DNA from 3 places in the Nonomuraea sp. NPDC050227 genome. Region 2 is predicted to be linked to each of the others. Evidence: predicted binding sites of a transcription regulator. Region 2 holds the regulator's gene; each other region holds the start of a gene.
What was found. Region 2 encodes HrcA, which represses chaperone genes, less so after heat shock. Its sites were predicted from a motif close to TTGGCACTCTCNNNNNGAGAGTGCCAA; they were not measured.
Positions count from the first base shown of each region.

Region 1: the regulator HrcA is predicted to act here: its motif matches at 1,122-1,148, upstream of groL (chaperonin GroEL).
Region 3: the regulator HrcA is predicted to act here: its motif matches at 1,264-1,290, upstream of groES (co-chaperone GroES).

Region 1 covers NZ_JBITJF010000006.1:609,706-612,976, reverse strand. The annotation lists gene thrC (threonine synthase) at 1-169, shown strand, start outside; gene ACIBK9_RS26355 (MoaD/ThiS family protein) at 195-470, shown strand; gene ACIBK9_RS26350 (cold-shock protein) at 714-914, shown strand; gene groL (chaperonin GroEL) at 1,259-2,887, shown strand; gene ACIBK9_RS26340 (hypothetical protein) at 3,040-3,271, shown strand, end outside.
Region 2 covers NZ_JBITJF010000005.1:363,971-367,241, reverse strand. The annotation lists gene ACIBK9_RS21995 (DUF3097 domain-containing protein) at 1-330, opposite strand, end outside; gene ACIBK9_RS21990 (hypothetical protein) at 348-1,175, opposite strand; gene hrcA (heat-inducible transcriptional repressor HrcA) at 1,332-2,345, shown strand; gene dnaJ (molecular chaperone DnaJ) at 2,357-3,271, shown strand, end outside.
Region 3 covers NZ_JBITJF010000016.1:55,984-59,254, forward strand. The annotation lists gene ACIBK9_RS44845 (MarR family winged helix-turn-helix transcriptional regulator) at 1-246, opposite strand, end outside; gene ACIBK9_RS44850 (NAD-dependent epimerase/dehydratase family protein) at 351-1,205, shown strand; gene groES (co-chaperone GroES) at 1,377-1,691, shown strand; gene groL (chaperonin GroEL) at 1,761-3,271, shown strand, end outside.

The sequences.
Region 1 (3,271 bases), on a different contig from region 2:
GGTGGGCGTGCTGAAGAAGCTCGTCGAGACGGGCAGGCTCGACCCCGAGGCCGAGACGGTGGTCCTGAACACCGGCGACGGCCTGAAGACGCTCGACGCGATCAGCGACGACGCGCGGCCCACCGCCGTGATCCGGCCCTCTCTCGACGCGTTCCGCGCGACTGTCTGACAATCCAGGAAAGGCAACAAAAACCATGAGCGTTTCTGTGCGGATTCCCACCATTCTGCGCACTTACACCGGGGGTAACGCCGAGGTGAGTGGCGAAGGGGCGACTCTTCGTGACGTTCTCGCCAAGCTTGACTCCGACTACCCGGGGATCGGCGCGAGAATTCTGGATGAATCGGGCAAGATTCGTCGTTTTGTCAACGTATACGTTGGTGATGAGGATGTCCGTTTCGCCGAGGGCCTGGACACTCCCGCCCCTGAAGGCACTCAGATCTCCATCATCCCCGCAGTCGCGGGCGGCTGACCGCCGGACCACCGACTCTTGAAGGCGCCCCTTGTGGGCGCCTTCTTGTTTTAGAACCAAATTCAACCTCGAACGACTCAGCCTTCGATGAAATTAGCGTTTTGTCGGTTGACTCTGTTGCCAAACCCCGTGCCACAGGTATGGTCGAGGGCGATCGTCTGGCTGATTTTCCCAAAAGTCATGCGATTACGGGTCTCGCGAAGGAATGGGCGAGATCTGCGAGCCCAGTAAGAGGAGTCGGAAGTGGCGCAGGGCACCGTCAAGTGGTTCAACGCGGACAAGGGCTACGGCTTCATCGCGGTAGACGGTGGTAAGGATGTATTCGTCCATTACTCAGCGATCATGATGGACGGGTACCGCTCTCTCGAACAGGGACAGCGCGTCGAGTTCGAGATCACGCAGGGCCAGAAGGGGCCGCAGGCGGAGTCCGTCCGCACGGTCTGATTCACCCTCGCTGGTATGCACCAAGGCGGGACGTGCGGCAGCGCAGTCCGTACGGGCTCGCCACTGTTTCCTCCGTCGGCTTCGCACGGCGGGCCGCGCCTCAGGGGCGGCTCGCCGTACGAACCGGCGCACCCGATGACCTGCCCGATGAGCTGGGGTGGGGTGCCCGTGGCTTGCACTCGGCAGGGTAGAGTGCTAAACAGTTCGTTGGCACTCTGTGTGGCAGAGTGCCAACAACTCGGATCGAGACGATGGGGTCTGCCGAACGGAGATGCAGGCCTATGCCGTCGCGGGCGTCGGCTCGGTCCAGGACACGCCACCCTGCATCTGGGAGGTCTAGCCTTATGGCAGCCAAGATGATCGCGTTTGACGAGGACGCCCGGCGCGGTCTCGAGCGCGGTATGAACCAGCTCGCCGACGCCGTCAAGGTGACCTTGGGCCCCAAGGGGCGCAACGTCGTGCTGGAGAAGAAGTGGGGCGCTCCCACGATCACCAACGACGGCGTCTCCATCGCCAAGGAGATCGAGCTCGAGGACCCGTGGGAGAAGATCGGCGCCGAGCTGGTCAAGGAAGTCGCCAAGAAGACTGACGACGTCGCCGGCGACGGCACCACCACGGCCACCGTGCTCGCCCAGGCTCTGGTGCGCGAAGGTCTGCGCAACGTGGCCGCCGGCGCCAACCCGATGGCCCTGAAGAAGGGCATCGAGGCCGCCGTCGAGCGGGTCAGCGAGGAGCTCTCCAAGCTGGCCAAGGACGTGGAGACCAAGGAGCAGATCGCCTCCACCGCCTCCATCTCCGCCGCCGACCCCGAGATCGGCTCGCTCATCGCCGAGGCGATGGACAAGGTCGGCAAGGAAGGCGTCATCACCGTCGAGGAGAGCAACACCTTCGGCCTGGAGCTTGAGCTCACCGAGGGCATGCGCTTCGACAAGGGCATGACGTCGATGTACTTCGTGACCGACTCCGACCGTATGGAGGCCGTTCTCGAAGACCCGTACATCCTGATCGTCAACAGCAAGGTCTCGGCCAACAAGGACCTGCTGCCGCTGCTCGACAAGGTCGTGCAGTCCGGCAAGCCGCTGCTGATCATCGCCGAGGACGTCGACGGCGAGGCCCTGGCGACCCTGGTGGTCAACAAGATCCGCGGCCTGTTCCGCTCCGTGGCCGTCAAGGCCCCGGGCTTCGGCGACCGCCGCAAGGCCATGCTGGGCGACATCGCGATCCTGACCGGCGGTCAGGTCATCGCCGAGGAGGTCGGCCTCAAGCTCGAGACCGCCACCCTCGACCTGCTCGGCCGCGCCCGCAAGGTCGTGGTGACCAAGGACGAGACCACCATCGTCGACGGCGCCGGTGACGCCGAGGCGATCTCCGGCCGGGTCAACGAGATCCGCGCCGAGATCGAGCGCACCGACTCCGACTACGACCGCGAGAAGCTGCAGGAGCGCCTGGCCAAGCTGGCCGGTGGCGTGGCGGTCATCAAGGCCGGCGCGGCGACCGAGGTCGAGCTCAAGGAGCGCAAGCACCGCATCGAGGACGCCGTGCGCAACGCCAAGGCAGCCGTCGAGGAGGGCATCGTCCCCGGCGGTGGCGTGGCGCTGCTGCAGGCCGGCGCCAAGGCGTTCGACAAGCTCGAGCTCAACGGCGACGAGGCCACCGGCGCGGCGATCGTGAAGAAGGCTCTTGAGGAGCCCCTCAAGCAGATCGCGGTCAACGCCGGTCTTGAGGGCGGCGTCGTCGTGGAGAAGGTGCGCAACCTGACCCCGGGCGAGGGCCTCAACGCCGCTTCCGGCGAGTACGTCAACATGTTCGAGTCCGGGATCATCGACCCGGCCAAGGTGACGCGCTCCGCGCTGCAGAACGCCGCCTCCATCGCGGCGCTCTTCCTCACCACCGAGGCCGTCATCGCCGAGAAGCCCGAGAAGACCCCTGCTGCTCCGGCCGGCATGCCCGGCGGCGGCGACATGGACTTCTAGGCCTCGCCTGGTCGCTGACGCATCAGAAGGCGGTTCGGATCTCCAAGGATCCGGCCGCCTTTTGTTGTGTCCGGTCCCGTTACGTTTAGTAGTTATTGACTACGGACAGTAACGAAACGAAGTGACGATTCACCGCACAAAGGAGTAGTTACATGAATTCCCGCACCGCGCGCGTTCTCGGGCTCGGAGCCGTCATGCTGGCCGCCGCGGCCGCCATGACGATGCCCGCCCAGGCAGACGACCACGGTTACCTGGACGAGGCCCTGGAGTACGTCGACGTGCCCTACTGCGCGGGCTACCTGGAACTGTACGACCGCGACTACTGCGCCTCGCCGTCCAGGTGGACGTCGCAGGACGAGCGCGGGGAGATGTCGGAGGAGGGCG
Region 2 (3,271 bases):
CCGGCTCTCCTTGGCGACCCGGGCCCGCAGCCCCTCCACGGCGATGGACCCGGACGCGCTGCGCCTGGGCCCCGCCGGGGCCGCGGCCGTCGGGCGCACCAGCGTCACGGGCCTGCCCTCCAGCAGGAACGCGGCCGGGGCCAGCGGGAACAGGCGGCGTTTGCCGAACCGGTCCTCCAGGGTGACGGCCTCCTTGTCGCAGGCCACCACGGCACCGCAGAAGCCGCTGTCGGCGTCCTCCACGACCAGGTCGAGTTCGGCGGGCACCTTCGGGATCTTGCCCTTGCCCGGCCGCCGCCAATTGCCCGCCAGCACATCGCCCTCGTACACACGGGGACCGTAGCAAATCACCCGCTGACCGCAAGGCGCTTACGCGCGCCGCTGCGCCGTACGAGGACGACGACGGTGCCGATGATGCCGATGAGCAGGCCGGCGCCGGGGAACAGGAACAGCGCCGCCACCCCGCCGAACAGGCCGCCCGCCGCGGACAGCACGTCACGGCCCACGCCGAAGCGGGCCGACGACTCCTCCTGCGTGGCGCAGGTCAGCTGGTAGTCGCCCTTGGCGGGGGCGTTGACGGCGAGGATCTCCTGCCAGGTGGTGCCGCCGGCGCTGAGCGTCTGGGTGCCGGAGACCTTGACCAGCCTGGCCTGGGCCGGGCCGCCGGAGATCTCGCACTGGTAGTTGACCCGCGTGTCGGTGGCGATGTAGACGGCCGGGCGCTTGGCGGGGTCGATCGCGACCTTCACGCTTTCGCCCGACGCGAACGTGCTCGTCGGGGCCATGTCCGAGACGCTGCTCAGCACGCCGCCGGCGAACACGACCACGCCCACGACGCCGAGCACGACGGCCACGGCCCACACGACGGCGATCCACCACAGGCGCGGCTTGATCGCCTTGCCGTCGATCCTGGCCGGGAACTGCGGCTGGCCGCCGTACTGGTTGTGGGGGCCGTACTGGTCGGGGTGGGCGTACTGGTTCTGCTGGCCGTACTGGTTCTGCTGGTCGTACTGGGGCGGGGGGCCGTACTGGGCGGGCGGCTGTTGCTGCTGGTAGGGCGGCTGGCCGTGCTGCTGGGGCTGGTACGGAGGCTGGGCGTACTGGTTCGGCTGACCGTAGTAGGGACCCTGCCCCTGGGGCGGTCCGTACTGCGGGGGCTGGGAATTGTCGGTCATGCGGCAAGTGTGAGGCCTGTCGCTTGTAAGTCGCTAGCAACAGGATGGGACCTGGTGTTATCGCACCTTGTGGGCGAGAGCCGTACACTTGGCACTCGGGAACACGGAGTGCTAGACCTGTCGTTTCCCTGTTAGGCAGAGGCAGGAGGTGAGCACGTGCTCGACGAACGGAAGCTGGCGGTGCTCCGCGCCATTGTCGAAGACTACGTGTCCACCAACGAACCGGTGGGCTCCAAGGCGCTGGCGGAGCGCCACAACCTCAAGGTCTCCCCGGCAACGGTCAGGAACGACATGGCCGCTCTGGAGGAGGACGGGTACATCACCCAGCCGCACACCAGCGCGGGCCGCGTGCCGACGGACAAGGGCTACCGCCTGTTCGTCGACCGGCTCTCGCAGGTCAAGCCCCTGTCGGGGGCCGAGCGGCGGGCGATCGAGACCTTCCTCGCCGGCGCGGTCGACCTCGACGACGTGGTCTTCCGCACCGTGCGGCTGCTCGCGCAGCTCACCAGGCAGGTAGCGGTCGTGCAGTACCCGACGCTGACCCGTTCCACGGTCAGGCACGTCGAGCTGGTCCCGCTCAACGAGCGGCGGGTCATGCTCGTGCTGATCACCAACACCGGGCGCGTCGAGCAGCGCGTGATCGAGCTGCCCGAGGTGGTGGAGGACGACCGCATCGCCCATCTGCGCGCGGTGCTCAACTCCTGCCTCGACGGCTGCGGGCTGAGCAACGTCCCCGAGCTGGTCGCCGACCTGCCCGAGCGGCTGCCCGCCGAGGACCGGCCCGCCGTGGCCACGATCCTGTCGGTGCTGCTCGAAACCCTCGTCGAACGCCATGACGAGAAGATCGTGTTCGCCGGCGCGGCCAATCTCGCGGGCGCCGACTTCTCCACCGGCCTGCGCGACGTGCTGGAGGCGCTGGAGGAGCAGGTCGTGCTCATGCGGTTGCTCGGCGAGACATCCACAGACACCCCGTCCGCGCTCACCGTGCGCATCGGCTCGGAAAACCCCTACCTTCGCGGCACGTCCATCGTCGCAACCGGATACGGTTCTGGCGACAACCAACTGGCCCGGCTCGGCGTGCTGGGTCCCACGAGGATGGACTACCCCGTGACGATGGGCGCCGTACGCGCGGTGGCACGCTACGTCAGCCAGATCCTGGCTGCATCTTAAGAGGTCGATAAGTGGCAAACAGCGACTACTACGCCACCCTCGGGGTGCGCCGTGACGCCAGTCAGGACGAGATCAAGAAGGCCTACCGCCGCCTCGCCCGCGAGCTGCACCCCGACGTGAACCCCGATCCTGAGACCCAGGAGCGGTTCAAGGAGATCACGCAGGCCTACGAGGTGCTGTCCGATCCGAACAAGCGCCAGATGTACGACCTGGGCGGCGACCCCTTCGGCGGCGGCGCGGGCGCGGGCGCCGGCGGCTTCGGCGCGGGCTTTCCCTTCAGCGACATCATGGACGCCTTCTTCGGCACCGCGGGCGGCACCCGCGGGCCGCGCTCGCGCGCCAGGAGGGGCCGCAACGCCACCATCCGGGTCGAGCTCGACCTGCGCGAGACGGCGTTCGGCACCACCCGCGAGCTGGTCGTGGACACCGCCGTGCTGTGCGAGGTGTGCCACGGCGCCGGCGCAGCCCCCGGCACCCACCCTGACACCTGTGACATGTGCAACGGGCGCGGCGAGATCTCCCAGGTCACCCGCTCGTTCCTGGGCCAGGTCATGACCTCGCGGCCGTGCCCCCAGTGCGGCGGCTTCGGCAGCATCATCCGCCACCCCTGCCAGGAGTGCTCGGGCGACGGCCGGGTGCGCACCCGCCGTACGATCAAGGTCCGCATCCCCGCGGGCGTCGAGGACGGCACCCACATCCAGCTCGCCGGCGAGGGCGAGGTCGGCCCCGGCGGCGGCCCGCCCGGAGACCTGTTCCTGGAGATCGTCGAACGCGCGCACGAGATCTTCGAGCGGCGCGGCGACGACCTCCACTGCACGGTCCAGATCCCGATGACGGCCGCCGCGCTCGGCACCATCCTCGCCGTCGAGACGCTCGACGGATCCGAGGAGATCGACGTGCGCCCCGGCACCCAGTCCGGCCAGGTC
Region 3 (3,271 bases), on a different contig from region 2:
GCTGACCATGGCCGAGGTGGACAGGTCCTTCATGCACATCGTGGCGTCGGCGCCGCTGCGCAGCAGCGTGGCCAGCATGTCGAACTCCCACGCCTCCAGCCCGTGCTCGGCCAGGAAGTCCTTCACGCCGCGCTCCAGCAGGCGCGAGGCGCGCGAGATCCGGCCGATCACGCCCATCGGGGACACGTCGACGTCGGGCCGTGTCCGCGCCCACTGTCCGAGAATCACGTCCACCGCGTCATCCACGGGGCTCACCCTACCAAAGCTTCGACGTTGAAATGTTCGGCGTCGTGCGGTACTGTCCACGACGTCGAAATGTTCAACGTAGAAATTTTCGAGGTAGGTTCATCATGAAGGTGCTGGTGCTGGGCGCGACGGGGTACATCGGCGGCGCGGTGGTCGAGCGGCTGGCCGAGCAGGGGCACGAGGTGGCCGTCCTGGTGCGGCCCGCCGCCGACGGCTCCCGGCGCGTGCCGGGCGTGGCGGACGAGCGTCACGGAGACCTGGCCGACGTCGCGGGGCTGGCCGCCGCGATCACCCCGGACATCGACGCCATCGTGGTCGCCGCCCAGCTCGGCGGCGACAAGGAGGCCGACCTGGCCGCGATCGGCGTGCTCGCCGCGTCGGGCCGGAAGGTGGTCTTCACCAGCGGCGTGTGGGTGCTGGGCGCCACCGCCGACGGGCACGAGGACAGCCCGGCCGACCCGATTCCGCTCGTGGCGTACCGGCACGAGATCGAGCAGCTGGTCATCGACGGCGGCGGCTCGGTGATCCGGCCCGGCGTCGTCCACGGGCGCGGCGGCGGCATCCCCGCCATGATGCGCGCGCAGGCCGCCGAGCGCGGCGCCGGGGTCTACGTCACCGCCGGCGGCGAGCCGCACACCTGGACGTTCGTGCACGTCGACGACCTGGCCGAGCTCGTCGTGGCCGTCCTGGAGAGGGGCGGCGCCCGCGTCTACCACGGCATCAGCGAGGAGGCCGTGCCGGTCGCCGAGGTGGCCGAGGCGGCGGCCCGGTCGGCGGGCGTCAAGCCGCAGGCCGAGCCCTGGCCGCAGGCCGAGGCGGCCCAGGTGCTGGGGGCGGGCTTCGCCGAGGCCCTGGCGCTCGGCCAGCGCATCAGCGCGACACGCACGCGCGCCGAACTCGGCTGGAACCCCTCCCGGCCCGGCGTCGTCGCCGATCTGACCGAGGGTTCCTACGTCTGATCGCTCTGAGCAGACGCGTTCGTGTTGACTGTCAAGGCCCTCTTGCATATGTTTCCTGTTGGCACTCTCACCTTGAGAGTGCCAACGTGCGACGAGGCAGGTCTGACACCCGCGACGGCAGGCCCCGCTGGTCGCCTCTTCTAGATCATTCAAATCTGAAGGGGAGGTCCGATCGTGACGACCGCCACCAAGGTTCCCGTTAAGCCGCTCGGCGACCGCATCGTGGTTCAGCCGCTTGAGGCAGAGCAGACCACCGCTTCCGGTCTGGTCATCCCGGACACCGCCAAGGAGAAGCCGCAGGAGGGCAAGGTCCTCGCGGTGGGCCCCGGCAACTGGGATGAGGACGGCGACAAGCGTATTCCGCTCGACGTCTCCGAGGGCGACGTCGTCCTCTACAGCAAGTACGGCGGCACCGAGGTCAAGTACGGCGGCGAGGAGTACCTCGTGCTCTCCGCCCGCGACGTTCTCGCGATCATCGAGAAGTAAGCCGGTTGTGTCGAGCCCCGGGCGCTCTTGAGGGCCCGGGGCTTTCGACGCCAGGAGAGGACTTTCAGCATGGCGAAGATCCTGCAGTTCGACGAGGACGCCCGTCGCGCGCTTGAGCGCGGTGTCAACGCCCTCGCGGACGCCGTGAAGGTAACCCTCGGCCCGCGTGGCCGTAACGTCGTCATCGACAAGAAGTTCGGTGCGCCGACGATCACGAACGACGGTGTGACCATCGCTCGTGAGATCGAGCTGGAGGAGCGCTACGAGAACCTCGGCGCCCAGCTCGCCAAGGAAGTTGCCACCAAGACCAACGACATCGCGGGCGACGGCACCACCACCGCCACCGTGCTGGCCCAGGCCATGGTCCGCGAGGGCCTGCGCAACGTGGCCGCCGGCGCCTCGCCGCTGTCGCTCAAGCGTGGCATCGACAAGGCCGCCAAGGAGATCAGCGACCGGCTGCTGGCCAGCGCGCGCGAGGTGGGCGACAAGAAGGAGATCGCCAACGTCGCCACCATCTCCGCCCAGGACGCCAAGATCGGCGAGCTGATCGCCGAGGCGTTCGACAAGGTGGGCAAGGACGGTGTCCTCACCGTCGAAGAGTCCAACGCCATGGGCATGGAGCTCGAGTTCACCGAGGGCATGCAGTTCGACAAGGGCTACCTGTCGGCCTACATGGTGACCGACCCCGAGCGCATGGAGTCCGTCCTGGAGGACGCGTACATCCTGCTCACCCAGGGCAAGATCTCCTCCATCGCCGACTTCCTGCCGCTGCTGGAGAAGGTCGCCCAGACCAAGAAGCCGCTGCTCGTGGTCGCCGAGGACGTCGAGGGCGAGGCCCTGGCCGTCCTGGTCACCAACAAGATCCGCGGCACCTTCACCTCCGTGGCCGTCAAGGCCCCGGGCTTCGGTGACCGCCGCAAGGCGATGCTCCAGGACATGGCGATCCTCACCGGCGGCCAGGTCGTCAGCGAAGAGGTCGGCCTCAAGCTGGAGCACGTCGGCCTCGAGGTGCTCGGCACGGCCCGCCGCGTCGTCGTCACCAAGGACGCCACGACCATCGTCGACGGCGCCGGCGACCAGCAGGCGATCGAGGACCGCGTCAAGGAGATCAAGATTGCCATCGAGCAGTCCGACTCCGACTGGGACCGCGAGAAGCTGCAGGAGCGTCTGGCCAAGCTCGCCGGCGGTGTGTGCGTGCTGCGCGTCGGCGCCGCCACCGAGGTGGAGCTGAAGGAGAAGAAGCACCGCCTCGAGGACGCGATCTCCGCGACCCGCGCCGCGATCGAGGAGGGCATCGTCTCCGGCGGTGGCTCGGCCCTCATCCACGTGGGCAAGGAGCTCGACGACCTCGGCCTGACCGGCGACGAGGCCACCGGTGTCGGCGTCGTGCGCCGCGCGCTGGTCGAGCCGGCCCGCTGGATCGCCGAGAACGCCGGCCTGGAGGGCTACGTGGTGACCCACAAGGTCGCCGAGCTGCCCGCCGGCCAGGGCCTCAACGCCGCCACCGGCGAGTACGTCGACCTGATCGCCCAGGGTGTCATCGACCCCGTCAAGGTGACCCGGTCCGCGGTGCAGAACGC